4 regions of the Caballeronia sp. SBC1 genome follow, and region 4 is predicted to be linked to each of the others. Evidence: riboswitches for the same ligand, from Rfam matches in the RefSeq annotation. Region 4 holds a riboswitch; each other region holds the start of a gene.
What was found. Region 4 has a riboswitch for cobalamin ahead of SBC1_RS23885 (HoxN/HupN/NixA family nickel/cobalt transporter). Riboswitches for the same ligand answer to the same signal wherever they lie in the genome.
Positions count from the first base shown of each region.

Region 1: linked by a shared signal. The riboswitch ahead of SBC1_RS31910 (cobalamin biosynthesis protein) and the one ahead of SBC1_RS23885 (HoxN/HupN/NixA family nickel/cobalt transporter) in region 4 are both predicted to bind cobalamin.
Region 2: linked by a shared signal. The riboswitch ahead of SBC1_RS08665 (TonB-dependent receptor domain-containing protein) and the one ahead of SBC1_RS23885 (HoxN/HupN/NixA family nickel/cobalt transporter) in region 4 are both predicted to bind cobalamin.
Region 3: linked by a shared signal. The riboswitch ahead of cobG (precorrin-3B synthase) and the one ahead of SBC1_RS23885 (HoxN/HupN/NixA family nickel/cobalt transporter) in region 4 are both predicted to bind cobalamin.

Region 1 is NZ_CP049158.1:1,128,048-1,135,616, forward strand. Features, by position in the region: gene cobN (cobaltochelatase subunit CobN) at 1-3,360, opposite strand, end outside; gene cobW (cobalamin biosynthesis protein CobW) at 3,364-4,452, opposite strand; cobalamin riboswitch at 4,633-4,899, opposite strand; cobalamin riboswitch at 5,060-5,366, shown strand; gene SBC1_RS31910 (cobalamin biosynthesis protein) at 5,536-5,907, shown strand; gene cobO (cob(I)yrinic acid a,c-diamide adenosyltransferase) at 5,943-6,545, shown strand; gene SBC1_RS31920 (cobyrinate a,c-diamide synthase) at 6,547-7,569, shown strand, end outside.
Region 2 is NZ_CP049156.1:1,961,583-1,969,151, reverse strand. Features, by position in the region: gene SBC1_RS08690 (GntR family transcriptional regulator) at 1-415, shown strand, start outside; gene SBC1_RS08685 (PotD/PotF family extracellular solute-binding protein) at 633-1,703, shown strand; gene SBC1_RS08680 (ABC transporter permease) at 1,723-2,595, shown strand; gene SBC1_RS08675 (ABC transporter permease) at 2,592-3,464, shown strand; gene SBC1_RS08670 (ABC transporter ATP-binding protein) at 3,464-4,519, shown strand; adenosylcobalamin (AdoCbl) riboswitch at 4,738-4,890, shown strand; gene SBC1_RS08665 (TonB-dependent receptor domain-containing protein) at 5,304-7,235, shown strand; gene cobF (precorrin-6A synthase (deacetylating)) at 7,268-7,569, shown strand, end outside.
Region 3 is NZ_CP049158.1:1,119,679-1,127,247, reverse strand. Features, by position in the region: gene SBC1_RS31895 (ATP-binding protein) at 1-609, shown strand, start outside; gene SBC1_RS31890 (VWA domain-containing protein) at 723-1,283, shown strand; gene cobJ (precorrin-3B C(17)-methyltransferase) at 1,285-2,970, opposite strand; gene SBC1_RS31880 (precorrin-2 C(20)-methyltransferase) at 2,958-3,686, opposite strand; gene SBC1_RS31875 (precorrin-8X methylmutase) at 3,683-4,309, opposite strand; gene cobG (precorrin-3B synthase) at 4,302-5,537, opposite strand; cobalamin riboswitch at 5,707-5,884, opposite strand; gene cbiE (precorrin-6y C5,15-methyltransferase (decarboxylating) subunit CbiE) at 6,015-7,223, shown strand; gene SBC1_RS31860 (cobalt-precorrin-6A reductase) at 7,269-7,569, shown strand, end outside.
Region 4 is NZ_CP049157.1:1,305,643-1,313,211, forward strand. Features, by position in the region: gene urtC (urea ABC transporter permease subunit UrtC) at 1-1,060, shown strand, start outside; gene urtD (urea ABC transporter ATP-binding protein UrtD) at 1,120-1,947, shown strand; gene urtE (urea ABC transporter ATP-binding subunit UrtE) at 1,972-2,664, shown strand; cobalamin riboswitch at 2,724-2,873, shown strand; gene SBC1_RS23885 (HoxN/HupN/NixA family nickel/cobalt transporter) at 2,909-3,964, shown strand; gene SBC1_RS23890 (DUF3717 domain-containing protein) at 3,954-4,178, opposite strand; gene metE (5-methyltetrahydropteroyltriglutamate--homocysteine S-methyltransferase) at 4,333-6,627, shown strand; gene SBC1_RS23900 (FKBP-type peptidyl-prolyl cis-trans isomerase) at 7,008-7,412, shown strand.

The DNA.
Region 1 (7,569 bases), on a different replicon from region 4:
CGCATGCGGCTGGGTACCGGAAAGATGCCGCACGGCCGCAACCATGCCGCCCTGGAACTGGTGATAGTCGTTCGAATCCAGCAGGTCGTGCTCGCGGTTGTCCTGGTTCTGCACCACCACGTCAATGGTCGACAAACGCGCGCCGAAGGTGTCGCGAGCCTCCACGCCATCACCCTTCTGCGAGTAAGCATACCCGCCTGAGCTTTGGAAACCGCGCGCGAGATCGGCGTCGTTTTGCCATTGCTTCGCGTCGATCATTTCCTGCAAGCCGGCGCCGTATGCGCCCGGCTTCGTGCTGAACACGCGCCATCCCGCACGCAGGCGCGCTTCCTTCTCGTCAAGGCCGCGCGCCATGTGTTCGTCGCGTTCACGCATGATGCGCGCACGGATCGGATTGAGGTCTTCGGCTTCGTCGTCAAGTTCGGCCACGGCTTGCACGGCGGCATCGAAGAGATGCATCAGGTTGGCGAACGCGTCGCGGAAAAATCCAGACACACGCAGCGTCACGTCAATGCGCGGACGATTGAAAATGGTGATAGGCAGGACTTCGAAATCAGTCACGCGATTGCTGCCCGCCGCCCACTTCGGCCGCACGCCGATCAGCGCCATGGCTTGGGCAATATCGTCACCGCCGGTGCGCATGGTGGCCGTGCCCCACACGGACAAACCAATCGCGCGCGGATAGTCGCCGTGCTCCTGAAGGTGCCGCTCAATCAGCAGGTTGGCTGACTTCAGGCCAAGCGTCCACGCTGCACGCGTTGGCACGGCGCGGGTATCGACGGAGTAGAAATTGCGGCCAGTAGGTAGGACGTCCGGCCTTCCACGCGATGGCGATCCACTTGGGCCCGGCGGCACAAACCGTCCGTCGAGACCGCGTTGAAGCTGCTTCAGCTCTTGCGGTCCGCACGCGTCGAGCCGTGCGAGCAAGTCGCCGTTCAGGCGTGTCAGTACCTGCGATGTATTTGGCCCCGTCGCGTCGGATGGCCGCTCAAGCAACGACGTTGCGAGCAACTCGAGACGCTCGCGGGTGTCGCCATGATGACGCCACGGCGCATCAATCACAGTTTCGAGTTCTGCAGGGCGGGGACCTGTCCACGGCGCGCTCCAGTCAGCATCGAGGGGATCGAATGCCTCGCCCAGGTTCAAGTCGCGGGCCAACGCAGTAAGCACGCTCGCGTTCGCGCCTTGTGCATCGCCGATTGGATAACGGCCCAGTGCAAGCAAGGTATCGCGGCGTTGCACGCCTTGCGGCGACGCGCCGAACACATGCAGGCCATCGCGGATCTGCGCCTCTTTGAGCTCGCATAAATACGCGTCGGCGCGTGTCAGTAATGCGTCTTCGGTATCGGAATCGCGAGGTTTATCCAGTCCGAGTTCCTCATGCAGCCGATGTTCCACAATGCTCGCCAGAATCGTCTTGCGCAGGAGTTTCGCGCGGCGTGGATCGACCATCAGCGCTTCATAATATTCGTCGACCTGACGCTCAAGGTCCTGCAACGGACCGTAGTTTTCAGCGCGCGTGAGCGGCGGCATCAAATGGTCGATGATGACCGCCTGCGCCCGCCGTTTCGCCTGGCTGCCCTCTCCTGGATCGTTGACAATGAACGGGTACAGATGCGGCATGGCGCCCAGCGTCAGGTCAGGCCAGCACGACGCGCTTAATGCAACGCTCTTGCCCGGCAGCCATTCGAGGTTGCCGTGCTTGCCGACGTGAACGATCGCATCCACGTTGAATCGCAGCCGCAGCCAGAAATAGAACGCGAGATACGCGTGCGGCGGCACAAGTTCAGCGTCGTGATAACTCGCGTAGTCGCCGCGCTCACGCGAGCGCGCCGGCTGGATGCCGATGAACACATGCCCGCAGCGCCAGCCCGCGATCATGAAGCGGCCACGACGGATCGTGGGATCGTTTTCGGGCGGACCCCAGCGTGCATTCAACTCCTGCTGGACGTTGTCCGGCAGCTTGGAAAAAGCGTCGAGGTAGTCGTCAAGCGCCAGGCTTTGTAACGCAGGACGCAGGTCGCGGACCACAGGATCATTCGTCACGCCCAAGGTCAGGGCCTGCATCAACGCGTCACCATCGGCGGGAATTTCATCTACCCGATACCCTTCCTTAGCGAGCATTGCAAGGATATTGATAACGGACGCCGGGGTATCAAGACCCACGCCATTGCCAATGCGGCCCTCGCTCAATGGATAGTTCGCGAGCACGAGCGCGATGCGTTTGTCTGCGTTAGCGAGTTGCCGTAAGCGACACCAGCGTTGGCTCAACTCGGCCACGAAATGCACCCGTTCAAGATCGGGCTGATAACGCACGACGTCGACTTGCGTGATCTCGCATCGATACGCAAGTCCCTTGAAGCTGATCGCGCGCGTGATGATGCGGCCATCCACTTCGGGCAGAGCGACATGCATGGCGACATCGCGCGAATTCAACCCGTGATTGTCCTTGAGCCAGTCTTCGCGATTTCCTCCACTGAGGATGACTTGCAGCACTGGCGCGTCGCCCGCGAGTTCGAAAGGCACGGGGTCGTCTATGACGCCCGCGGCGAATGAGGTCGTGTTCAGCACCAGCGACGCGCCATGATCCGCGCAGAGCTGCTGCACGACTTCGCGACTCAAGGGGTCTTTGAGCGACGCCATCGCTATTGGCAGCGGGTTGAGTCCATGCGCTTCCAGAGCCTCGATCAAAGCATCGAACACATCGGTATTGCCGGACTGCAAATGGGCTCGATAAAACAACACGGCAACGACGGGCGCACCCTGAACCCAGCGGTTTTTCCAATCGTCAACGGTCGCAATCAGCCGCGCCGGATGATAGATTGCCACTGCCGGCAACGGGCTCGGCGCATGCGCTTTACGCCCATACCCCAACGCCCTGAACGCGATGCAACGAAGAAACTCTTCGGCATTTTTCGCGCCGCCCTCACGCAGATAACGCCAGAGCTGATCGCATAACGCTGGCTCGGCCGTACTCTTCGCAACGAGGTTTGGATCTTCCTGCAGATCGCCGGAGAACATCACGAGCATCTGGTTATTGCGGCGCGCGAGCGTGGTGATGCTCTCGATTCCGTAAGGCCAGTACGCTTCACCGCCAAGGTGATCAATAACGATCACGCGTGCGTGCTTCAGCACGTCGTCGACGTAAAAATCCACCGATGCCGGTTGCCGCAAGAACGCCTGATTGGCGAGCCGCAGCGCGGGAAAATCCGCTTCCAGATGCGGCACGACACTGGCTAGAAGCGAGAGCGTGGTGTCGGCAGAGCTGAGCACGACGATCGGCGCAGGCGTCTGATCAATACGCATGACGCCGGCTGCGTCGTCGACAAAACCGCCGGGCGTCGTGCGTAGCAGATGCATGGATCAGGCCTGCACGGGCGCGTTGGCGAGCGCGGCGACAAGCGCTTGTTGCAAACGCGGCTGATCGAGATCCTCACCAATCAGCACGAACCGGCTGGTCTCGCTAGCCGCTTCGGCAGCGGTCCAGCGGCGGTCGAAATAGGTATCGAAACGCTGACCTACACCTTGCACGACAAGCCGCATGGGCGTGCCCGGCAACGCCGCAAAACCCTTCACGCGATAGATCGTGTTGGTATCGACCAGTGAGCGCAATGCGGCGACCACGGCCTCGCGCGACTCGACCCGCGCTTCCACCACGACTGAATCGAAATCGTCGTGATGATGATCCGCGTGGCCTTCGTCGTCGGCAGAGCCATGATGATCGACACGCAGATGAATAGTCGTTTCCGACGCCGCCTCGAGACCGAGCAGCGCATGCAGATCAAGCTGACCCATTTGCGCCGGCACGATCTTGACGCCGGCTGGGATCTCGCCGCGAATCAACGTTTCCACCGCGCGTTGCTGCGTTTCATCGATCAAATCGGTCTTGTTGAGAATCACCAGATCCGCTGAAGCGAGCTGATCTTCGAACAACTCATGCAGCGGCGATTCGTGATCGAGGTTCGGATCGGCGCGGCGTTGTGCGTCGACAGCTTGCGGATTCGCCGCGAACTGGCCACTTGCCGCAGCGGGGCCGTCGACCACGGTCACCACAGCGTCCACGGTGAACGCATTCTTGATGGACGGCCAGTTGAAAGCCTGCACGAGCGGCTTGGGCAATGCGAGGCCGGAGGTCTCGATCAGCACGTGATCGATCTGATCACGCCGCTCGACGAGTTGCTCCATCACCGGATAAAACTCTTCCTGCACGGTGCAGCAGAGACAGCCGTTCGACAGCTCATACAGATTCGGTTGATCGGTGACGCTTTCATCCTCGCAACCGATATTGCATCCCTTCAGGATTTCGCCGTCGATACCCAGTTCGCCGAACTCGTTCACGATCACGGCGATCCGCAGCCCTTTCGCGTTTTGCAGGATGTGCCGCATCAATGTGGTCTTGCCGCTGCCGAGGAAACCCGTTACGACCGTGACCGGGATTTTGCGCATTTGCATCCGTTGCTCCGTAGTATCGATTGGCTGCTTGCTACCAGAATGCGTCGCCCTTGGCTTACTCACGCGAGCAAAAAATCCGCTCGCAAGCGTCGCGGCGGGTGCGCAATGCGGGATGGCAATCCGGAAAAGCATGGTGAAAAGTGTCGACCGTCTGCCGCATCCCCGCGACATCGTCCGCTTCAGGTGTTGACTCGTTCCGGCCGGTATCCGGGCTGGCGAAAATGCCGCTTCACCTTCCCGCATGAGATTGCCATGCAGTGGTTTTTCGAAGCCGGCTTTACCGTGCGAAGTGGCGTGAATCAGGGTGAAACCACATTGCGCGATTTTCGCTTACCGTTGCGGGGGCAGCGCAGGTTGGCACGCCAGAGTTCAGGCAGCGCTCCCTGCTTCCCGTTTAACTGCGCGCAGCAGAGACCGCGCGCGAGCACCAGAAAACTACCGCGAAGTCTAGGCTGATGGGGGACTAGCGTCAAGGTTTGGGCGGAGTGCGCGAGGGGGTTTAAGCCCCGCCTCCTGACGTGATATCTCGCCGGCGCGAACGCAACAAACCTGCACTTCCGCCCATGTCCAGCCCGTAAAAGCCCAGCGCAACCAACACCCGCTGTGCTATCTTTGGCCCGCGTCTGGTGCTCACGCGCGCTTTTCCCGCGCGCGTAGTTAAACGGGAAACAGGATGCACACGCGCGTATTCTCAAGGCTCAAGGCTTACGCTTCGGGCCTCTCGCGCCGTGTCGACAAGACCTGTGCTGTCCCCGCAACGGTACGCGACCCGCGCTAGTTTCGACTGACTTTCGTTCGTGACTTTCATTCGGACCGAGCGCCCATTTCCTCCACAGCCACTGCTCCGACGAGCGGGAAGGCGAGCGAAATGCGGTCGCCAAGCCCGGATACCGGCCAGTCGCCGAGTGGCGCGCTTTGGCTCTAAAAGCGCGTCGAACGCCACATCCGCGAGGGACGGATGAAGGACGTAATGCTTATATCGTCTTACATGAATCCATTTTTGCAACGCCTGCGCCTACCCTCGCGCCGACCGTTCTGTTCGCTATCCAGCGTGATTCCAGGTCGCGCGTATGAGGCGCAATCATGAGCACATGGGTCATCGGCATAGGCTGCCGGCGCGGGGTAAGCGTCGAACAGATTCATGCCGCCGTGTCCGCGGCGCTGGGAACACGGCCGCTGGCAAGCACTCGAGCGCTGGCATCGATCGATAGCAAGAAAGACGAAACCGCATTGCTTGAATTCGCCGCTCGCCACGGTTTGCCCCTGCAATTTTTCTCGAAGCAACGCATCGCGCAGGTGGAAACTAATGTGTCGGAACGGGTTCAGGCGCTGCTTGGCATCGACGGCGTCTGCGAACCCTGTGCGCTACTGGCGTCGCGCAACGGGCGAATAATAGTGCCGAAAAGAGTGACCGATGGCGTAACCGTTGCTATAGCTGAAGACGACCTTAGGTAACAAATCAGGCACCCGACTGACAACGAGAGAACATGATGAAAACGGACGAAGAATCGCATCTGCGCATGACGCAGCGACGCAAGGAAGGTCACGAGAAAAAGCAGGCCACCGCCGTGCGCGAGAAGGGCCTCTTGATCGTCAATACGGGCACGGGAAAGGGTAAGACCACTGCGGCGTTCGGCATGGCCGTACGCGTGCTCGGACACGGCATGCGGCTCGGCGTGGTGCAGTTCATCAAGGGTGCGCTGCATACGTCCGAACGCGATTTCCTCGGCGCAATTTCGACCTGCGATTTCATCACCATGGGCGACGGCTATACGTGGGACACGCAGAATCGTGATGCCGATATCGCGACGGCTCGCAAAGGCTGGGACGCCGCGCGCAAGATGATTGAAAGCGGCGAGTATCAGATGGTCGTGCTCGACGAGCTGTGCACGGTGCTCAAGTACGAGTACCTGCCGCTTGACGAAGTGCTCGCGGTGCTCACCGCGCGGCCCGAGATGCTTCATGTGGTCGTGACGGGCCGCCATGCACCCGAGGCGCTAATCGAAGCGGCCGATCTCGTGACGGAAATGCGGTCCGTCAAGCATCCGTATCGCGAGCAAGGCGTGAAGGCGCAACGCGGCGTCGAGTTCTGACGTGCGCGCCTGCCCCGCTTTATTCATCAGCGCGCCCGCGTCGAACCAGGGTAAAACCACCGTCACCGCCGGGCTCGCGCGCTATCACGCACGTCTTGGCCTCCGAGTGCGGGTCTTCAAGACCGGCCCCGATTTTCTCGATCCGATGATCCTGGAACGCGCGTCCGGCGCGCCGGTGTATTCGCTGCATTTGTGGATGGTCGGCGAAAGCGGCTGCCGCGCGCTGCTCGCACAAGCGGCGCAAGAAGCTGACTTGATCCTGATCGAAGGCGTGATGGGTCTTTTCGACGGCACGCCCAGCAGCGCCGATCTCGCCACCACGTTCGGCGTGCCGGTGCTCGCCGTGATTGGCGCGCACGGTATGGCGCAGACCTTCGGTGCAATGGCGTTCGGTCTCGCGCGCTATCGGGCGGATCTGCCCTTCCATGGTGTGCTCGCCAATCGCGTGGCGTCTGCACGGCATGCGCAAATGCTGCGCGAAGCCATTCCCGAAGGCATCCGATATTGCGGGCATCTGTCAAGCACCGACGACATCACGCTACCCGGACGGCATCTGGGTCTCACGCAAGCAGCGGAGGTAGCCGACATCGATGCGCGGCTGGATCGCGCAGCGGATGCCATCGGCGAAACGACGTTGCGCGAGTTGCCGCCCGCGATCATGTTTGATCACGAAGCCCTCGACCCGCCGCCGCGTTTGCTGGAGGGCATGCGCATAGCCATTGCTCGCGATGCCGCGTTTTCGTTCATCTACCCGGCGAATCTCGATCTGCTGGAAGCGATGGGCGCAACGCTCGCGTTTTTTTCACCCCTCGCCGATGAACCCGTTCCCGCGCATGCCGACGCGCTTTATCTGCCGGGCGGTTATCCGGAACTGCACGCCGCCCAGCTTGCAGCAAACGCAGTGAGTGCCACCTCGATCCGCGCGCATGTTGAAGCGGGCAAAGCGATAGTCGCGGAATGCGGAGGCATGCTGTATCTGCTCGATTCACTGACGGATATCGAAGGCGTGCAGCATTCAATGCTC
Region 2 (7,569 bases), on a different replicon from region 4:
GTTGCTGCAAATCAGGGTGATCCAGGATGAAAAGCTAGCCGCTGAACTCGCGCTGGAACAACCGGCTTTTATCGCAGTGGATCGGTTGCGGGTGCTAGCAGATTCGCAGCGACCGATCTCGCTTGAACTCAGCCGGATTCCGTTCTCAGACCGGCTGGCGGACCTGCCGTTGCAAGGCCTGATCGGCGGTTCACTGAACCAGACCTTGATCGAATACGGAATGGCCGCGGATCACGGCGAAGAATGGGCAGAGGTGATCGGGCTGGAACAAGTCAACGCCGATATCCTGAAGCACCCGCCGGGCATGTCGTTCCTGCGCACCCGTCGGCTCACGCGTGACAAGCATGGAAAGCCGGTCGAATACGTGGTCAGTTTGCTTGACCCCGCCTATTTCGGATTGCACCTGGAATTTTGAAAATGCTTGAGGCGGCCGAGCAAAGACAGATGCATTGACCGCCCGGCGCGACGAGCTCGTTCGCGCATACGTGTGGTGTTCAGGCGGCCGTTGCTAATGCGCTAGGAGGTACCAGGCTTGAAAAGTCTGGCTCCTATTTATTTACTAAGGTGTATTTACTAGTTACTGCTGCAGCCTGTGCTGCTTGAGTTCAACTTGATTGTCGGGAGTCCATGAAATGGCATTGAATAAAGTATTGAGACGGGCGTTGACGTGCGCAATGGTAATGGCAACGGCCGCCCTGGCTTCTTTCGCCGCGCACGCCGAAGATGTACACGTGCTGAACTGGAAGGGGTATGGCACGGATGAGCCCTGGGCGCTCAAGGAGTTCGAAGCGAAGACCGGGTATCACGTGGTCAACGATTTCTTCAATTCCGAGCAGGAAATGCTCACCAAGCTGCGTACCAATCCGGGCGCGTACGACGTGGTGATGGTCAACAGCGCGTTCAACCAGCAAGCACGCGAACAAAACTTGCTTCAGCCCATTGATGTGACCGGGATGTCGAACGTCGCCGATCTGAACCCTAAGATGCGCCATTCACATTTGCTCGAAATTGGTGGCCAGAGCTACGGCATTCCATGGGCGTGGGGAGTGACGTCGTTTGCTGTCAACGACTCCAAGGTCCATCCTGTTCCGGACACCATCCAGGCGCTGTGGGACCCGGCGTACAAGGGCCACGTCGGCATGCGCGACGACGCTATCGAAGCAGTCCAGTTCGCAGCGCTCGCAACGGGCCAGAGCATCAACGACATCAAGAATCTCGACGCGGTCAAAGAGAAGCTCAAGGCGCTGACCGGTCAACTGAAAACGTTCTGGGGTTCAGAGAACGACTGGAACCAGTATGTGGCGTCGGGGGTGTTTTACATCTCTACGTATTGGAGCGGATCTGCCGCACGCGCCCGCAACAAGTTCAACTTGCCGGTCACCTTCGTGATCCCGAAGGAAGGCGCGATCGGCTGGCTGGATTCCCTGTCGATTCCCAAGGGTGCGCATAACGTCGCAGGCGCAAAAGCCTTTATCAATTACATGATCGATCCTGGTTTCTACACGCAGTGGGATTCGCGCGTTGGCGCACCAGTCTCGGCGAACGTCAAGGCGGTTGCCGCGTTGCCGGCCAATGCGTTCAACCGTGCGGTGCTAGCTAACCCGGCGGTGCAATCGCGGATCCAGTTTCAGGAGCCGATCACCGACGACAAGCGCAAGGCTTACCTGCAGTTGTGGCAGGAAATCAAGGCCCAGGCCGACTGACGACGTTCAAGGAAGTGCCATGAAATTTGCCCTCAGTTCGCCGCAAGGCCGACCGCTGGTTCGCGCCATGACGCTGGCCGGACCTGCCTACCTGTGGCTCCTGCTTGCGGTGTTCCTGCCATTGTCGGTCATGCTGTTCTACAGCTTCATGTCCGACGTGCCGACGAGCGGCGGCAGCTGGTCGCTGACGTTCCAGAACTACCTGACGTTCTTCGATGAACCGCTGTACCGGAAGCTGATGGTGCGTTCGCTTGGACTCAGCGCGCAGGTCACGTTGATCTGCACGGTGCTCGGTTTTCCATGCGCCTACATGCTCGCGAAGGTAATACGCGGACGTGCTCGAGAAGCGCTGTTCCTGCTGATCATCCTGCCGTTCTGGAGCAACGGACTGGTGCGCATATTCTCCTGGAACATGGTGCTGCGCAGTGGCGGATTGGTGGACTGGGTGCTCAATCATCTGTGGCCGTGGACAGTCAACACCGACCTGATGTTCTCCTATCCGGCAATCGTGATTGGACTGGTGCATTCCTACCTGCCGTATTCGGTGCTGACCGCTTACTTGAGCTTGCAGGCTATTGACGACTCCCTGGTCGAAGCCGCTCGCTCAATGGGCGCGGGACGCCTGACTATCCTGAGCCGGCTGATCCTGCCGCTCGCCATGCCGGGCATGCTGGCCGGGGCCGTGTTGACCTTCGTGCCAGTAGTGGGAGTGTTCATGGAGCCAAGGTTGCTCGGAGGGCGCAAGGGCACGTTCATTGGAACGGTTATCGAGGACCAGTTCGTTGCCGTATTCAACTGGCCGCTTGGCGCTGCATTGTCGTTCACGCTGCTGGCCCTCGTGCTGGCAATCCTGTTCGCCGGCATGCAGCTCGCGCGGAGGAAAGACAAATGAAGCAGGACAACACCATCGGATCAATCGAGCTGGACTCGCCGGCTGTCGCCAACGGGCCGCATACCCCGCGTCGCAGGACGTGGAGCGTGGGTGCAGCGCTTGGCGCTATCGGCTACGGGTACGTCGTGGCCGTGATCGGATTTCTATATCTTCCGATCCTGGTCATGGCGTTGATGTCGGCTAACGCGTCGCCGCTTTATGAGTTGCCGTTTCATTTCACCACGCACTGGTATCAGGCGCTCGCCGAGGACGGCGTGCTGAAGGCGGCGGCGTTCAGGAGCATCGAGATCGCGCTGTGGACCACGTTGTTGTCCACTGTTCTCGGCGTGATGGCGTCGCTGGCATTCTTTCGATACGACTTCGCGGGCAAGCGTTTCCTGCAAGCCATGCTGTTCCCGCCGATGGCGATCCCGTGGCTGATCACGGGCACCGCGATGCTGATCTTCTTCTTTGCGATCGGCATTGGACGCGGCTTGCACGCCATCCTGCTCGGTCACGTGGCGCTCGCGTTGCCCTACGTGATTATCGTGGTCGGCGCGCGCTTGCGCACGTTCTCTCCTGAGCTGGAACTGGCCGCCCGTTCGCTTGGCGCGAGCGGCTGGCAGATCACGTGGCGCGTGACCTTGCCTGCTATTGCACCTGGCGTGGTGGCGGGTGCCTTGTTCGCATTCGCCGTGTCGTTCGACCAGTTCGTGGTGTCGTACTTCCTGTCCAACCCGGGCGAGACCACGCTGCCAGTCGAAATCTATAGCGCGATTCGCAAGGGTTTCACACCTGAGATCAACGCAATTTCAACCATCATCATTGTCGTGTCGATGGGCACGATGTTGATCGTGTCACGGCTGTATCGATTTGGTGGAGAGCAATAATGGCCGAAGTCAACGTAATCAAGGTATCCAAGCAATACGGCGAGTCGCGTGCACTGGACGACGTTTCCATCCGTTTCGCGGAGGGCGGACTCTATGGTTTGCTCGGACCGTCCGGCAGCGGTAAAACGACGCTCCTGCGCATGATTGCCGGCTTTGTGTTCCCGGATAGCGGGCAGATCCGCATCGACGATCAGCCGGTCGAACGCTTGCCCGTGGAGCGGCGGGAGATCGGCATGGTGTTCCAGAACTATGCACTGTTCCCGAATATGAATGTGGCCGACAACGTCGCTTTCGGGCTGTCCGTGCGGCATGTGGACAAGAGCGAGATCAAGCGGCGGGTGGGTGAGGTGCTGGACCTCGTGCAACTCGGCAGCCTGCACGGGCGGCGGATCAATCAATTGTCGGGTGGCCAGCGCCAGCGCGTCGCGTTGGCGCGCGCTATTGTGACGCGCCCCCGCGTGTTGCTACTCGACGAGCCGCTGAGCGCGCTGGACAAATCTTTGCGTGTGGACATGCAGGTCGAATTGCGCCGCATCCAGCGTGATGTCGCGATCACGACCGTATTCGTCACGCACGACCAGGAAGAAGCGCTTACGTTGAGTGATCGTGTAGGTATCCTGCGCGATGGAAAATTGATCCAGGAGGCGACAGCACGCGAGCTTTACGATCATCCGGCCAGCGAGTTCGCTGCCACGTTTCTCGGCGATGCCAACATCCTCAACGGACGACTGGAGACGGGCGGCATGCGCATCAACGACGGCAGCCTGATTCGTTTCGGATCACGCTCCGCTGTATCGAATCAGACGAAGTGCGCGGTTCGTCCGGAGAAGATCGCGCTTCAGCGAGCAACGGGCGAGGCCGCGCCGAGCGCGCATAACCGGCTGACGGCGCAGGTTGCCCATCACGTCTTTGCCGGTGTGAATACAACCTATATGCTTGATTGGTGCGGGCAGCGGCTCAAGGTCCATGTGCAAAACTCCGGCGAAGACCTGATTCCGGTCGGCTCGCGAGTGACGTTGAGCTGGTCACCCGACAGTACGATCCTGGTCCACTAAGGAGCCTTCAAGATCTGCATGCCTTCTGGCGCGGGGCAGGAGCTAGTGATTCCGCTCGCCCTCGACGCTTCAGCGCGAACGCATGAAAACGTAAGGATAGCGAAAGATAAGTCGCTTGGGGGCATCGATAATCAGCGTGCACGGATCTCGTGATACCGGGGGCACGCGCACCATCAGTTATTCAATATCCCGGACTTGATAGTGTCAGGCGGGATTCGGAAGTAAAATGCGCGCATACGACTCGTGGAAGCTGGTGCAAATCCAGCACGGTCGCGCCACTGTGACCGGTTTCAGCACATACCGGAAGTCAGACCTTGGCGTCGTATACCTCTTTTCTGACTTTGGGGCGCGCACTCCCCGGGAGACATCCACATGACCGATGACCGATACTGCCCGCGATCCTGGCTGACAGCCAGAGCGGCATCTCCTCGATTTGCCAGCTTGAGTCGCGTCGGTGTACAAGACCCCACGTAAGTGCATTTGGCTGCCCGCCTGCGGCATGATCGATTGCGCAGGCGAGGGGTGAGACGTCCGCCGTTTGCCAAGACCAACACCCGAGGCAGGGGCGTATCTGCTGTGCGAGAGAATTCACTGCAACTTAAAGGTGGCTTGGCCGCGGCGTGTGTTCGCGGGTTGCGCTCGTCTATCGCATGACGCGCAGGGCGGTAAGGCGTCCAAAGGGGCACGGGTTTCGTCACCGCCGGTATCCGAAATCGACGCGCTACGCCCGCGTTCGCTGCACGCTATCCAATTATCCAATCTTCAATAACAAGGTTTTCCCCGTATGAAGTTTCGGCATTTCATCCTCACGTCTGCGCTCACGGTGTCGGTATGGCAGGTTGCACAGGCCGCTGACGACTCGTCGTTGCCGCAGCCGGAGCAGCTTCCGTCCACCGCCACGCTGCCGAATATTCTCGTCACCGGTGACACGCAGCACCTGCCGCAATCGTTCGATCAACGCTACGCCTCAACCCAGGTCCTTACCCGCGCGGATCTCGACCGCCTGTCGCCCGTTGACCCGAGCATCACGCAAGCCCTCGCAACGCTGCCCGGCGTTACCATTTCGCAAAACGGTGGCCCAGGAACTTCTGCCTCCGTCAGCATCCGTGGTTCAACGGGAAGTCAGGTCGCCGTCTTCATAGACGGTATCCGAGTGGGTTCAGCGACTACGGGTCAAGCTGAGTGGGCCGACCTTCCGACCTCCGCCTTTGACCGCGTTGAAGTTATCTCGGGACCGGCGGCCGCCTCGTTCGGCGCGGACGCAGTGGGTGGCGTCGTGCAACTCTTCACGAACCGTGCGGCAAATCAGCCCAACCAGACCACGATTTCAACAGGCGGCGGTTCGAACAAAACGTTCGATACACAGATCCGCACTTCAGGCAGTATTTCGTCCACTGGTCCGCTCGCGGCATTGGCTGGACTGACCTATTCCCTGGGCTTGCACGACTACAACACCGCTGGAATTGATGCGACCCAGCCGTGGGCTTACGGGCACGAGGATGGCCGCAATCCGTACCATGCTCAGGACGTGGATGCGCGTCTTGGCTATGCGCATGACAACTGGTCGATCTCCACATTCGCCCTTTATCACCGGTCCGACCTGTCCTACGACAATGCTGGCGGCGATGACCGCCAACTCGATCATCAGTTGACGACAGGCATCGCGTTTCATCTGGACCTCACGCCGTTTACGCAGTTTGACCAGTCAGTGGGCTATACCACGGACCGCCAGTTCCTCTATGCGAACAACCCGGACATCCCGACCGATGAGATCGACTCGACGCGTTTCAGTACGTCGACCTCGCTGACCCATCACGAACGCGGGCTCACGCTCTTCAGTCTGCCGCTTTCCGGCGAGAGCAAGCTCGCCTACGACTTCACCCGCGAGCAAGCCTTCCTGCCCGTCGACATCCCCACGGGCGTGCCGACACGCAACGATTCAGCAGTCTCGCTCCATCAATCGGTCACACTCGGTGCGTTGACGGTGTTCCTGGCGGGGCGTCACGAGATCATCCAGGGTCAGTCGGTAAATACCGGCAATGTCGCCATCGCTTATGCCATTAGCCCGGTTTATACGGCACGCATTTCGTATGGCAACGCATTCCGCCTGCCGACCTTTAACGACCTGTACTACCCAGGTTACGCGAACCCGAACCTGCTGCCTGAGCGCAGCGACACGGTCGAGGCCGCGCTCGATGCGGCCACGTCGTTCGGCACCTTTACGGCCGCTGTTTATGACACCCGCGTGCACGATCTCATCACCTACGACACGGTGACCTATCTTCCCGTGAACGTAGGTCGCGCGCGCATCCAGGGCATCGACCTGTCGTACAAGGGCACGCTTGGCGACTCGACACCGGTCAGTCTCGCGATCGGTATTTTGAATCCCCAGGATGTCACCGACCAGACGTGGCTCAACCGCCGTCCGCGTCAGACCGTCAGCCTGAACATCGATCACATGTGGGACGAGTTCCGCCTGCACGCGCTGAGCACGGGCGTCTCGCTGCTTTACGGTGGATCGACCTACGACGACCAGTTCAACGCGACCTACCTGCCGTCGTACACAACCGTTGGCCTGCGTGCTGCGTACAGGGTCAATTCGCATCTCACCGTGTCCGCCAATCTGTCCAACCTCTTTAACCGGCAGTACGTCACTGCATACGGTTACAACACGTTGGGCCGGACTGCGTTCGGCAAGGTCGCTTATACTTTCTAACTACTTGTCGTCACGACCCTTGTGAGTCACCTATGAAGCGAATTCTGATCATCGGCATTGGCGCCGGAAACCCCGAATATATGACGATTCAGGCGGTCAACGCGCTCAACGAAGTCGATGTTTTCTTCGTGATGGACAAGGGCAGTGCCAAGGAAAAGCTGATCGCGCTGCGTAAGGAAATTTGCAGGCGTTTCATCAAGGGCAATGACTATCGCTTCGCTGAAGCAACCAGTCCCGAGCGATCACGCGACGCTGCCAATTATCGGGCAAGCGTCGAGGATCTCAATGGCGACAAGCAGGTCGTGTTCGAACGATTGATCTCCGAGCAGATGTC
Region 3 (7,569 bases), on a different replicon from region 4:
GACGGCATTTCGCATCGGCATGAGACGCGCTTCGTGCTGATTGGGACCATGAATCCGGAGGAGGGCGAACTCAGGCTGCAATTGCTGGATCGCTTCGGTCTGGCCGTGGAATTGCAGAATTGCTTCGATGCTGAAAAACGTCGGGAGATCGTCAAGGCGCGTCTCGCGTTCGATAGGAATCCTGAGGCTTTCCGCTCGCAATTTGCCGGTCAACAAGAAGCCTTGGCGCTAAGGCTTCACCAAGCCAGGCTAATCCTTCCGACCCTCGAACTCGACGATGCAGTTCACGCGAGTGTCAGCGAGTTATGCATCGAGGCGCACGTGGACGGCGTGCGCGCCGATCTCGTCATGCTACGCGCGGCGCGCGCGCTGGCGGCATTTGAAGAAGCTTCAGCGGTGAACGTGGAACACGTTGAACGCGTAGCGGAGTCAGTGTTGCTGCATCGGCGCAAGCAAGGCAGTGCGCCTGGCGATCAGGGCGCTGCCGACTCCCGCCCGCAAGAGGGCGGGAAAGACACGGACGAAGCCAGCTTCGGCTACATACCTCCCGAACCCGTCGACATCACAGCAGTCAAGAACGTCAGGCCGCTTGCCGCAAAAAAATCCTGAGCCATCGAAGGCTGGATCCAGAGGCCGATCCCGGCCGCCTTCGATGGCTAGAACCCTCCGCATCAGGTAGAACGCGATCGCGCGGGGGCGAACCGGGCACGCGCATCGACTGGTTGCGAACGCTGCTGGAAAAACGCAATCAGCCTCTGGATGAAACTCATCTGAGATTTCATCGCGAGCAGGGCGACAGCAGCGCGTTGCATTGCTTCGTGCTCGATTGTTCTGGTTCCATGCTTGGCGGGAAACGGCTTGCGCTGGCTAAAGGACTGGTCGTGGCATTGTTCGACCGGGCGTACCGCGAGCGTGCAGAGGTTGCGCTGGTCTGCTTTGGCGGTGCGACGGCGCAAGTACGTCGTGAACCCGGGGCCGCGCATTGGTGGAACGATCGCTGGCTTGCACCCATAGGTGGAGGCGGAGGAACGCCGCTCGCGCTGGGCGTGCGCACAGGCGCGAATGTGCTGCTTAAGGCTGCGCACCGCCGACCTTCGCAGCGGCGCTTCCTGTGGTTGCTGACCGATGGCCGCAGTCCGGAAACGCCACCACGTCCCGATGCAGCGGATCAGATTGTTATTGTCGATTTCGAGAGTGAGGCGATACGTTTAAGGCGTTGCGTGACGCTCGCCGAGTCTTGGCAGGCCGACTACCGTACGGCTGCTGCCATGACGTCCGCTTAGTTCATTCGTACCAGCGCGGCGTGTATACCCAATCGCCATCACGTCGGTTACGGGGAAAACTGCGCGTGGTGGACGAACCAACAATCACCATCGTACGCATATCGACCTGACTGGCATGCATTTTATCCAGCGTCGTGGTGGTCAGTGTTTCACCCGGCCTGCCGATGTTTCGACCCAGCACGATCAGGGTCGCGCCACTCCGATGCTCACGCACGATATCCAGCGCGCGATCAAGTTGCCACGGCCGCGCGCGCGAGACAGGGTTGTAAAACGCCATCACGAGATCGGCTTGAGCCGCATGTCGCAAGCGCGTTTCTATCACGGCCCACGGCTTGAGGTTGTCCGAAAGCGACAGCATGCAGAAGTCGTGTCCGAGCGGCGCGCCGGCACGAGCGGCCGTGGCCAGAGCGGCGGATACACCGGGCACGACCTGCAAGTCCACTGCATTCCATAGCGGGTTGTCCCGGGCCTCGTCGAGCGCTTCGAGCACGGCGGCAGCCATTGCAAAGACCCCGGGGTCCCCCGACGATACGACCACCACGCTGCGTCCCGTACTTGCCAGTTCGAACGCATGGCGCGCGCGCTGCATCTCTTCACGGTTGTCGCTGCAATGAAGCACCTGATGCGGCGCGAACGGACCGGCCATGCGCACATAGGTCTCGTAGCCGAGTACATCGTCTGCTTGCGATAACGCCTGTCTTGCTGCGGGCACCATCAGATCCGCACTGCCGGGACCGAGACCAATCACGGTGAGCGTGCCGCGTGCTTGCCCGAGCGTTGAGGGATCGAGCGGATGTGGCGCGAGGGCAATTGTGATGCCGTCGTCACGAGACTCGAATGTGTCGAAGCTAGCAGGAAGCGTTCCGAAGCGCAGCGACAAGTTCAGCGTCCGAGCGGCTTGAACAAGCGGTGCAGACGTCATCATGCTCAACGGTGCAAGCACTGCTGCCAGCGCCAATGGTGCAATGCGCTGTTCACGCAAGATCCCGCGCACGCGTTCGACGATCGAGCCCTCCGAAGATAAGGCCGTCACGCATACAACCGCACAGCGCGGATGAATCATCAATTCGTCAGCTGTATCGCTCGTGTGCGGTGTGATCCGGATCGCGAGGCTGGCATCCGTCGCGCGTGGCAGGTCTGCTGCGTCGAGCCATGGCGCGTGACCTTCAACGCGCGTCGTGGCTCCCGCGAGCAGGTCCGACACAAAACGTTTCCCGTGCTCGATATCGGCAAGCACATAACCCGCTGGCGGGTTCAGCAGGCAGGTGCCAAAACGTAGTTCTCCGCTGGTCGTTATCGCTGGTGCGACGTCCAGCGCCGCCGCGATTTCGCGCGCCATTACGTTCACGCCGCCCAGACCGCCAAGCAAAGGCACGACTGCGCTAGCGTCCTCAGCCACGGCTAGAACGGGCGGTTCATGGGTCTTGTCGGCGAGCGCGGATGCGAGGCATCGAATCACGATGCCCGCTGCGCACAACGCGACGATCGGCGTGTTGCTTGCATAGAGTTCGCGCAGATGAGGGCCGAGTTCAGTGAATGCGACATCGGCTTGCACGCGGCTCGATAGACCGTGAACCAGCGAACCGGGATACAGCGCCTGAATGTGGCGCGCGGTACCCAAAGCGCCCATCCCCAGAACCACGATTGCCACAGGGACCTGCTCGCTCAACGCCGTCACGCCTGCCATTTTTCCCCCGGCACGACGAGCAGCGAGAAGTAGGGCGATGCCATGGGATCGACTTCTTCCAGCGGCACAATGCGCTGGTTCGCCATGGTCGCGCGCTCGACGTAAAGCGCACGTTTGTCGAGTCCGAGTTCGGTGAGCACGCGCCGGACCTTTTCGAAGTTGCGGCCTAGTTTCATGATCACGGCGGCATCGGCGGTGGCGAGACGTTGCTTTAGATCTGCTTCCGGCAGCACGCCCGATAACACCGACAAACTCTGGTTCCGGTACACGAGCGGCACCCCAAGCACGGCCACGCCACCAAGCATGGAACACACGCCCGGGACCACGTGCGCTTCGAAGCGCAAGGCCAGCCGGTCATGCAGATACATGTAGGAGCCGTAGAAGAATGGATCGCCCTCGCAGATCACGGCTACATCGCGTCCCGCTTCCAGATGATCTGCGATACGGATGGCGGATTCATCGTAGAAGTCGCCAATGATCGTTTCATAGCAAAGCGGCGGCTCAAGCGCTTCGGTCGTAACCGGATAAACCAGCGGCATGCGCGTTTGCGTTTCGTTGAGATGCGCTTCAATGATCCCGAACGCATTGCCTTTCTTGCCCTTCGCCACGAAGTAAGCGACCACCGGCGCGGAGGTCAGCAAACGCAATGCCTTGACTGTTATCAGCTCGGGGTCACCAGGACCGACACCGAGGCCATAGAGGCGTCCGCTCATCATTCGGTCTCCGTTGCCAGCGCGTTCACGGCCGCCGCCGCCATTGCGCTGCCGCCGCGCCGCCCGCGCAATGCGACGAACGGCACGCCGCGGCTATTCGCGGCAAGCAGCGCCTTCGATTCCGCCGCGCCGATAAACCCCACCGGGAAGCCCAGGATCAGCGCAGGTTTGGGCGCACCGGCGTCGAGCATGTCGAGCAGATGGAAGAGCGCGGTGGGCGCATTGCCGATCACCACCACGCTGCCTTCAAGATCCGGGCGCCACAATTCGAGCGCGGCGGCCGAGCGCGTATTGCCGAGTGCGCGAGCGCGTTCAGGTACAGAGGAATCGTTGAGCGTGCAGATCACACGGTTGTTCGCCGGCAACCGCGCGCGCGTGATGCCTTCGGCGACCATGCGGGCATCGCAGAGAATGGGTGCGCCTTGGCCAAGCGCCGAGCGGCCTGCCATGCCTGCGCCGGGAGAGAACACGAGGTCATCGACTACGTCCGTCATGCCGCACGCATGGATCACGCGCACGGCAAGTTTCTCGAGATCGGCGGGAACGGCCGAGAGGTTGGCCTCGGCACGAATGGTCGCAAACGACGCGCGATAAATCGCTTGACCGTCGCGAATGTAATCAAGCATCAGGGGTGCTCCGGGCTAGCCAGCGGGCTGCCTGTTCAATGGTGAGATGGCGGGCAACGGCTTCAGGCGCATCGCCATAAAGATCGTAGCGACCGGGAGCGACGGCCATCAAGGTGGTTTCAACGCGGTGCGCCGCCGCGCATGAGCGCGCGCAGCCGCTAAGATGGACATCGCCTGCGGGCGGCATGGATCGCGCGAGAAGTTGTGCGTCAGCTTTGGTATCGGCGAAACTTTTTGCGCAGCCCGGCGAACCTGTACACGCAATCAGGCGCGCGAATGGTTCGTCGGGCGATGTTGCGAGACCCAGCGCGGCGAGTTGTTCAACTAGAGGTCGTGCATCAGCAGGGGGCACGTCTAGCAGCATGACGCTTTGCCATGGCGTCATGCGTATTCGTGGCGCGAGATCGGCGAGCGCGGAAAGTGTCGCGGCATCCAGGCGCCCAAGCGGGACTTGCGCACCAACGCACACGCTGTCGCCCGTCCCTTGACGATGCACGCCGAAACGCAGCCTTGCATCGGATGCCGGACGACGCCAGTGTTCAACGTCACGATCTAAAAGAAAGCCAAGCTTCTCCTGAACGCGGCCAAGAATTTCTTCGATAGGACACGTCGTCAGCAGATCGCGCATTCTGGTCTGCCAGGGCTGCGCGAGATCGAGGAAGGTTTGCAGCAGTGCGTCGACCAGTGCCGGGACGTGCCCGGTTTTCACCGCAGCCAACGCCGGCGCATTGTTTTCGAACCGCGGTGGACGGCCCGCGAGCCCGAACACAAGCCGTTCCGCCGATACCGCTGAAAGCCACACATCGTGAGGATGATCGAGCATGGCGAGGCGCTCGCCGCCGTCCACCATCAACGCAAATTTCGGCGACAGCTGATGCAAACGCGCGTCGCGCTGCATCTGCCCGATTAACGTGGAAACGAGCGGTGCGACATCGAGCAAGGCGTGCGAATCGAGGCCAGCCAGCGGACTGGACATGACGTTACGCTGGTCGTCGGAACCCGGCGTGACGGGCCCAAGTCCCGCGTCGACGAGCTGCGAGACGAGCGCTTCCTGCGAGTCTTCCCTTACGCCTCGGATCTGCAGATTCGCGCGATTGGTTGCATCGATGAAACCGGAACCGAATTCGAGCGACGCCTGCGCTACAGCACGCGCCTGCGCCGCAGTCAGTTCACCGCTTGCGAGGCGAATGCGGCACAGGCCGCCATCGCGCGCAGGCGCGATTCGCATCAGGCCCGGACAAGCCGATGGCCGTGATGCTTGCGTTGATGCGTGCACAGTAGTGAGTGGTTCGTTCAAAGCGTGACCCGTTCGGTCTCGCGCGGCGCCTTGAGCATGTCGGACCCTTTGAGGGGATGACACGTTCGCGGTATCGGTACACCCCGCCCGATGTTGGCTTGCACGAAGAATTCAGGTCGGCAGGTCTCTTGGCTTGCAGGTCGACGTCCGTGCCGGCCTTCCCAGTCGAAACCAGTGGCAGTGGAGCGCGGACTCGCTGCGTACAATTGCGGGGGCAGCCACAGTTCTGCTGTGTTCCCTGTTAGGCCCGTAAGGGCACCGACTAACGCGGTATTATGCCCGTTTTTGCGGCGGATAAAGCGCATCGGCGTCAGGCCGGACCTGCTTTAGCCGCATTGTCTCGGCCACGTTGCAGACGCGGCGTAATGAGTGAATGAGCCAGCGAATGAATCAAGTGAGGATCGGCGGATGTCACCGTGGTTGACCGTGGTGGGGATCGGGGAAGATGGCTGGGGCGGACTTAGCCGGCACGCGCGCCAGGCGTTGCTGAGCGCCGATACGATTTTCGGCGGCGCGCGTCATCTCGCGTTATTGCCGGCCCGGATTGGCGGCGAACGTCGTGCATGGCCTACGCCGTTCACGATTGCGCCGGTACTTGAATATCGTCACGAACGCAGCCGGGTGTGTGTGCTCGCGAGCGGCGACCCGATGATGTTCGGCGTCGGCACAACATTCGCCCGCGAACTGGCAGCAGATGAGTTCTGCGTGTTACCCGCGCCGTCTTCGCTGTCGCTTGCCGCCGCGCGTTTGCACTGGGCGCTGCAGGATGTGACGGCGGTGTCGCTGGTCGGGCGGCCGATTGCGGCGCTCGAAACGCAGCTTCATCCCGGCGCGCGCCTGTTTGTTCTAAGCAGCGACGCTTCAAGTCCAGGCTTGGTCGCGGCATTGCTGACGAAACGTGGTTTTGGCGCGAGCCGTCTGAGCGTGTTCGAGCATCTGGGAGGCGAGCAGGAGCGGCGTATCAATAGCGTGGCCAGCGCGTGGACGTCAAGTGACGTGGCCGCGCTGAATCTGGTGGCGATCGAGTGCATCGCGGAAAACCATGTGCTGCGCTTGCCGCTGACGCCCGGCCTTCCAGACGACGCATACCAGCACGACGGACAGCTCACCAAACGCGATGTCCGTGCGATTACGCTGTCGCGGCTCGCGCCTGAACCCGGTGAACTGCTGTGGGACGTGGGTGCGGGATGCGGTTCCATTGGTATCGAATGGATGCGCACGCACCCGAGTTGCCGTGCTATCGCGATCGAAGCGAACGGTGAGCGTCAACGCCTGATCGAACACAATCGCGATGCGCTTGGCGTGCCTGGACTTCAACTGGTCGAGGGTGAGGCGCCGGGTGCGTTAGCCGGGTTGCCTGCGCCCGATGCGATTTTTATCGGTGGTGGCGTGACCGCGCCCGAGATGCTCGACACCTGCTGGTCTCATCTGAAGAAAGGCGGGCGGATGATCGTCAACGCCGTCACCATCCAGAGCGAAGCAACGCTGATCGCGTGGCGCGCGCTTCACGGCGGCGAGATGACGCGTATTGGCGTTGCTTATGCACAGCCGCTAGGCACCTTCGATACCTGGCGCCAAGCGCTTCCCATCACGCTACTGCATGCTGTCAAACCATAATGTTTTTTGGTTACCACCATGCGTGACGAGACAGGGGGCGGCGCAATGAAACGGATCTTGCTGTTAGGAGGCACTGGTGACGCATTGACAATCGCGCGCCGTCTCGGCCCTAGCCATGTCTATAGCCTCGCCGGCTTGGGCCGTATGCCAGCCGATCTGGTCTGCAGCGTGCGCGCGGGCGGCTTCGGAGGCGTTGAAGGGTTAAAGGCGTTCATTGAAGCCGAATCCATCGGCCTGATAGTCGATGCCACGCATCCCTACGCCGCGCAAATGAGCCGTCACGCGAGCGCGGCCAGTGCGCTCACGAACATCCAATGCTGGGCGCTTCGCCGCGCACCCTGGCAAC
Region 4 (7,569 bases):
GATCGCGTTCATCATCGCCATGGGTATATGCGTGCCGGTCGCAGCGCTCGTGCTGCCGGAGTCGAGCACGTTCCACCTGAGCGCCTATTCGATGACGCTCGTCGGCAAGCTCATGTGCTACGCGATCGGCGCGCTGGCGCTCGATCTTGTGTGGGGCTATTGCGGCATCCTGAGCCTCGGCCATGCGCTGTTCTTTGCGCTTGGAGGCTACGCGATGGGCATGTACCTGATGCGTTCGATTGGCCGTGAGGGCAACTATCAAAGCGACTTGCCCGACTTCATGGTGTTCCTCGACTGGCACAAGCTGCCTTGGTACTGGCAAGGCACCGAACACCTCTGGTATGCGCTGTTGCTGGTGATTGTTGTGCCCGGCGTGCTTGCCTGGGTGTTCGGCTTCTTCACGTTCCGCTCGCGTGTAAAAGGCGTGTATCTGTCGATCATTACCCAAGCGATGACCTTCGCCGCGATGCTGCTCTTCTATCGCAACGAAACGGGCTTTGGCGGCAACAACGGCTTTACCGATTTCAAGCGTATCGCGGGCTATCCGATCACAGCGGCAAGTACGCGGACCGTGTTGTTTCTCATGACGCTCGGCGTGCTGATCCTGGCGTTTATCGCGGCGCGTGCCATTGTGACTTCGAAGCTTGGGCGGGTGGTGACAGGCGTGCGCGATGGCGAAGCGCGGTTGATGTTCCTCGGCTATAGCCCGCTCGCATACAAGCTTTTTATCTGGACCGTGTCAGCCATTCTGTGTGGCATTGCAGGCGCGTTATACGTGCCGCAAGTGGGCATCATCAACCCGAACGAGATGTCTCCGGGCAACTCCATCGAGATGGCGATCTGGGTGGCCGTGGGCGGACGGGGAACCTTGATCGGGCCGATCATCGGCGCGTTTGCGGTGAATGGTGCGAAGAGTTTTTTTACGGCGAACTTCCCTGAATACTGGCTGTTCTTCCTGGGCCTGATCTTTACGCTCGTGCCCTTGCTGCTGCCGAACGGAATCATGGGCCTTATCGATATCGCGCTGCGCAAGAAGAAAGCAGGAGGACATTCACATTGACTGCCTTATCGATCCCATTAGCTAACGCGTACAACGCATTGATCGTGGACCTGCCGCCACTGCCTGAAATCAACGAACGTAATCAAAACGGCATCACGGGTCTGGGCCACGTGCTGGAACCGGGCGAGATCGATGTCTCGCACGGCACTATCCTGTATCTCGAAGACGTGACCGTCAGCTTCGATGGTTTCCGCGCGCTGAACAAGCTGACGCTGTCCATTGAGGTGGGCGAACTGCGCTGCGTGATCGGACCCAACGGCGCGGGTAAGACCACCATGATGGACGTGATTACCGGCAAGACACGACCCGATTCCGGCAAGGTTTTTCTGGGCCAGACCTTTGACCTGACGCGCATGTCGGAGCCGGTGATTGCGCGCACGGGCATTGGACGCAAGTTCCAGAAGCCGACCGTGTTCGAGAACCATCCGGTGTGGGAAAACCTCGAACTCGCGATGAAAACCGACAAGGGGTGGCTGGCGTCGCTCAGGTCAAAGCTGGATCGGGAAGCACAAGCGAGGATTGAAGAGACGCTGGAACTGATCCATCTTGAAGCCGATGCCACGCGTTCTGCCGGTGAGCTGTCGCACGGGCAGAAGCAGCGGCTGGAGATTGGCATGTTGCTGATGCAGCAACCAGCGCTTCTGTTACTCGATGAACCCGCCGCCGGCATGACGGACCATGAAACCATGCAGCTCGCGGAATTGCTCAACAAGCTGCGCGGCACCTGTTCGATGATGGTCGTCGAGCACGACATGGAATTCGTCGCAGCGCTCTCGGGTGATACGGGACGCGTGACGGTGATGGCCGAAGGCAGCGTGCTTGCACACGGCACGCTCGACGAAGTGAAGCGCAACGAGAAAGTGATCGAGTCGTACCTCGGCCGTTGATTGGGCCACCACGGGAAATTAGAAATGCTCGAAGTCGATTCACTCAACCAGTTCTACGGCGGCAGCCACATCCTGCGCGATGTGAAGATGACCGTGCCCGATGGAAAACTCACGGTATTGCTTGGCCGCAATGGCGTGGGCAAGACCACGTTGCTACGCTGCCTGATGGGCGTGGTGCCCACAAAAAGCGGCACGATCTCCTGGCGTGGTGCGAAGATTTCTTCGATGCCCACCTATAAGCGCGTATCGAGCGGCCTGGCTTACGTACCGCAAGGACGGGATATCTTCGGCCGGCTCACGGTTGAAGAAAACTTGCTGGTGGGCGCGGCGAGCCGTAAAGCGCCATCGAAGGTACCAGACCGGATCTATGAACTGTTCCCGGTGCTCAAGGAGATGAAAAGCAGACGCGGCGGCGATCTGTCGGGCGGCCAGCAACAGCAGCTCGCGATCGGCCGGGCGCTGATGAGCGAACCACAACTGCTGATCCTCGATGAACCGACTGAAGGCATCCAGCCCTCCATCATTCAGGATATCGGGCGCACGTTGCGGCAACTCGTTGATGAAATGGGCATGACAGTGCTGCTCGTCGAACAGTACTACGACTTCGCTCGCGAGCTTGCCGACCGCTACTGGGTGATGAGCCGCGGTGAGATTGTCGCGGGCGGTGAGGGCGCGGACATGGAGGCGCATGGCGTGCGGGAGTTGATCGCGGTTTAAGTCTGACGAGCGAGTAGTAAATAGCGCGCGTGAACTGATCGACATTGCAACAGGCGCGGTATATAACGTGCAGCGTACTACCTCGTTAAGGGAAAGTGAGAAGCCGGTGAGAACCCGGCACGGTCGCGCCACTGTATTTGGTTTGTAAGCGTTTAGATTGTCGAACGTTTCGAACCAAGAGTCAGACCTCCTTCCTCGACTTTTTCAACTCCAAGCGGGACGCGACTTCCCGAGGGCTGCTCAGATGATTTCTCAACTCGTACAAATTTTTAACGACTCAGGCACTAAGGTGCGGGGCAAGCTTTTCGGCATTTATGGGGTATTGATTGCGATCAATGTCCTTGCGTGGGTTTGGGCTCTGGTGGCATTCCGCCACCATCCGGTACTTCTCGGAACTGCAATGCTGGCCTACGGATTCGGGCTGCGTCATGCGGTGGATGCCGACCACATTGCCGCTATCGACAATGTCACGCGCAAGCTCATGCAGGAGAAGAAACGCCCCGTTGCAGTGGGCTTCTTCTTTTCTCTCGGGCACTCGACCGTGGTCGTGCTCGCCTCTGCCGGGGTGGCTCTTGCAACGTCGGCCATGCAGGGACGGTTCGACCGTTACAAGGAAATCGGCGGAATTGTCGGCACGTTGGTGTCGGCGTTATTCCTGTTCGCGATTGCCCTGATGAACCTGATTATCCTGAGGTCGATCTATAAGGCGTGGCGCAACGTCAGGAGCGGCGGTGCTTATGTCGATGACGATTTCGATCTGCTTCTGGCCGATCGCGGATTTCTGGCTCGCATCTTTCGCCCGTTGTTTCGCATGATCACGCGAAGCTGGCAAATGTACCCGCTAGGTTTCCTGTTCGGTCTGGGATTCGATACGGCGACTGAAATTGGTTTGCTTGGCATAGCGGCAACCCAGGCGTCGCAAGGGCTTTCTCCCTGGGCGATCATGGTGTTCCCGGTCCTGTTCAGTGCCGGCATGTCCCTGATAGATACGCTGGACGGTCACCTGATGCTCGGCGCTTACGGATGGGCTTACCTGAAGCCGATCCGGAAAATCTACTACAACATGACCATCACACTGGTGTCCGTCATCGTGGCCGTCGTGATTGGCGGCATAGAAGCGCTTGGGCTGCTCGCAGATCAGTTGAAACTGCAAGGTCCAGTGTGGGATGCCATAGGTACCTTGAACGATAATTTCGGCACGCTGGGCTTTGTGATTATTGGCATTTTCGCCGTTAGCTGGATCGTGTCGGTCCTGATCTATCGTGCAAAACGCTTCGACGAGCTGGAAGTCAGCCGCTAGGACCGCGTTGATCCAGGGCACTCGTCAGTGCCTGAATTTGCTCGCTGCTAAGCGACGATGTATCGATCGCGTCAGCGTGGGAAAAAATCATCTGTCCATAAGCATCGGCGAGCACGCGCGCTTCCCGGCAGAGTGCCGCATCCTGACCGGCCGGCTTCAGTTCTCGCCAATAGTTGATTGCGCGCTCGACGTCGAGAATAGTGAATACGCTCATAGGTCTGCCCTGCAGCTTCGGGTGAATGGACGGGTAACGCCGGTACGCGCACGTTGCACCCACATGAACAAAACTAATAGAAAGATGAAAACATGTCGCTTGTCGAATGACACGCCGGCATTCAGACTGTGGGCCACTCGGTTAAGGACGCATTATGGCTCGCACTCATCTTCATGGTTTTCCGCGCATCGGCGCTCATCGGGAACTCAAGTTCGCGCAAGAGGCGTTCTGGCGCGGGGAGTGCGACGATGCTCATTTGCGTAGCGTCGCAGAGGCGTTGCGTGCGCGCCATTGGGAGTTGCAACGATCGGCGAAGCTGGATTTCGTAGCGGTCGGCGACTTCGCCTATTACGACCAGATGCTGAACCTTACCGCGCTGTTGGGCGCGTTGCCGGAGCGGTTCGAATTCGAACCGTCGGCGCTTTCGCTTGCGCAATATTACGAGCTGGCGCGGGGCAACAAGACGCAACCCGCCATGGAGATGACCAAGTGGTTCGACACCAACTACCACTACCTTGTGCCGGAGTTGGGGCCGGGCACAACATTCAACGGTGGCGTCGACTGGTTCTTCGACGAAATCGACGAAGCGTTAGCACTGGATCATTCTGTCAAGCCGGTTCTCATTGGCCCGATCACGTACCTGTGGCTATCCAAGAGCCACATTCCCGGCTTTGACCGGCTTTCGCTTCTGCCGAAGCTCGTGATTCGCTATATGCGCATTCTCGACAAGTTGAAGCAACGCGGGATTGAATGGATTCAACTGGACGAACCGGCACTGTGCCTTGACCTGGATGACGAATGGCTCGAGGCCTTTTACGCGGCCTACGATGTGCTTGGCGAGTCAGGCAGCAAGATCATGCTGGGCACATATTTCGACACAGCCGCTCATCACGCACCGCTTGTCGCGAAACTGCCTGTGCAGGGTATCCATATCGACCTGATCAGGGCGCCCGAACAGCTGGACGCGTGGCGCGCGGCCCTACCGGCGGACAAAGTGCTGTCGGTGGGGGTGATCGACGGCCGGAATATCTGGCGGGCAGACCTCAGCGAAATCGTCGACTCACTTCGTAGCCTGAGCGAAGAATGTTCGGATAACTTATGGATTGCGCCGTCCTGTTCGCTGCTTCATGTCCCGGTCACGCTTGCCTCGGAGCAAAGGCTCGATAACCGCTTGACGTCGTGGCTTGCGTTCGCGACCGAGAAGCTTGATGAGGTTGCCGCCATTGCGCTCGCGCTAAGCGATTCGGCAGAAGCCGGATCTGCGCTCGCCGCCTCGAACGCAGCGCTCGATACGCGACGCAATTCGGACACGATCATCAACACCCTCGTTCAGCGAAGGACCGCTGCCATCACCCACGCGATGGCAAGCCGAAAAAGTCCTTTCGCCGAGCGCAAGCGAGTGCAGCGGCATACGCTCAGGCTGCCGCTCCTGCCGACCACGACTATTGGTTCGTTTCCCCAGACAATAGCGATTCGTCAGGCGCGCGCGGCGTATCGGCGCGGGGCACTGGGCGCGCTCGATTACCTGGAACGCATGCGCGCGGAGATCGCAACAGCAGTGCGCAAACAAGAGGAGCTCGGCCTCGACGTCCTCGTGCATGGCGAAGCGGAACGTAACGACATGGTCGAATTTTTCGCGGAGAAGCTGTGGGGATATGCGCTGACGGAGAACGGCTGGGTTCAGAACTACGGCTCGCGCTGCGTCAAGCCGCCTATCATTTACGGCGATATCTATCGTCCTGAACCCATGACGGTGGATAACACGTGCTACGCGCAATCCCTGACCAACCGCGTGATGAAGGGCGTTCTTACGGGACCGGTGACCATGCTCCAATGGTCTTTTGTCCGTGACGATCAACCCCGCGAAACAACGGCGCTGCAGCTTGCGTTGGCCATTCGCGACGAAGTAACGGACCTCGAAAAGGCCGGCATCCGCATCATCCAGATCGATGAGCCGGCGTTCCGTGAATGCTTGCCATTGCGCCAGGCCGAGTGGCCGGCTTACCTCGACTGGGCAACCCGGGCTTTCAAGATCTCTGCTAGCGGTGTCTCCGATGCTACGCAGATTCACACCCATATGTGTTATTCGGAGTTCAATGACATTCTCCCCTCCATCGCGGCGCTGGATGCGGACGTGATCACGATCGAGACGTCGCGCTCTTCAATCGAACTGCTCGACGGCTTCGGCGCGTTCGCCTACCCGAACGGAATCGGGCCCGGCGTCTATGACTCACACTCCGCGAGGGTGCCGAGCGTGGAGACAATGCAGCGCTTGCTTGAGCGAGCATGCGAAGTCATTCCTGCGGAGCATCTATGGGCCAACCCTGATTGCGGTTTGAAAACGCGCGCGTGGCCCGAGACAGAAGCGGCACTGACAAACATGATTCTTGCGGCCCGTGCCGTGCGAGAGACGATCACCGCAAAAAATAAGGAAATAGCGGAGGTCTGAGCTTTCGTCATCGAGCGAGTATCTTAGCCGGCGGCTTTGGCCACCATCATTGCCGCTCGTGACTTTAATCGACTTGCCGTGGCTACCAAAAAGTGTTCCGCGGCCCCTGAGGGGGCAGCCTGCGACGCTTGCCACCATGACCCTATCCTGCTCCCAATCCCGTGCGGCGAAACGCGAAGAAGGCACGCTTGGCGCACACAAGCCCGCAAGCGGCAGGCACTGAAGTCCACCCGAGCTTACCCGTAAAGAATCGTCTCGAAGTGAGGTTCTGCCATGCCGTAGCCGGTCCGTGCTACTGTATTCGGTTTGGCTTCGTTGACTTCGTACTCTATTTTGTACTTTACTCACCACACCCACTTTCGGGACGCTCTGGACGCTTTATGAAAAAAGTATCGTTGCTGCTTACTCTTGCTTTTATCGCTTCGTCGTCGGCTTATGCTGCTACGGGCGCAACTGAAACGCTTCCTTCCGGCGTCACCGTGACGCAGATCAAGGAAGGCACCGGCGCGCAGCCTACCGCCGCCGACACCGTGACCGTCAACTATCGCGGCACGCTCGCCAATGGCACCGAATTCGACTCCTCGTACAAGCGCGGGCAGCCGGCATCGTTCCCGCTCGGACAGGTAGTCCCGTGCTGGACGCAAGGCCTTCAGAAGATGAAGGTTGGCGGCAAGGCCAAGCTCGTGTGCCCGCCGGCAACCGCATACGGCGATCGCGGCGTAGGCCCGATTCCTCCGAACAGCACGCTGACCTTTGAAGTCGAGCTGCTGAAAATCGGCAACTAAAGCCGCAACTCGAGGCTATACAACGCGCACTCGCTCACACGCATTCATGCGAATCGCGCGTCCTGTGCTATTGCGATGTTCGATATCTTTTGTTATCGCAATAGCACTGTTGTGTAACGCCATCCAATAGATTTATAGATGCAGTGAACGTTTAATT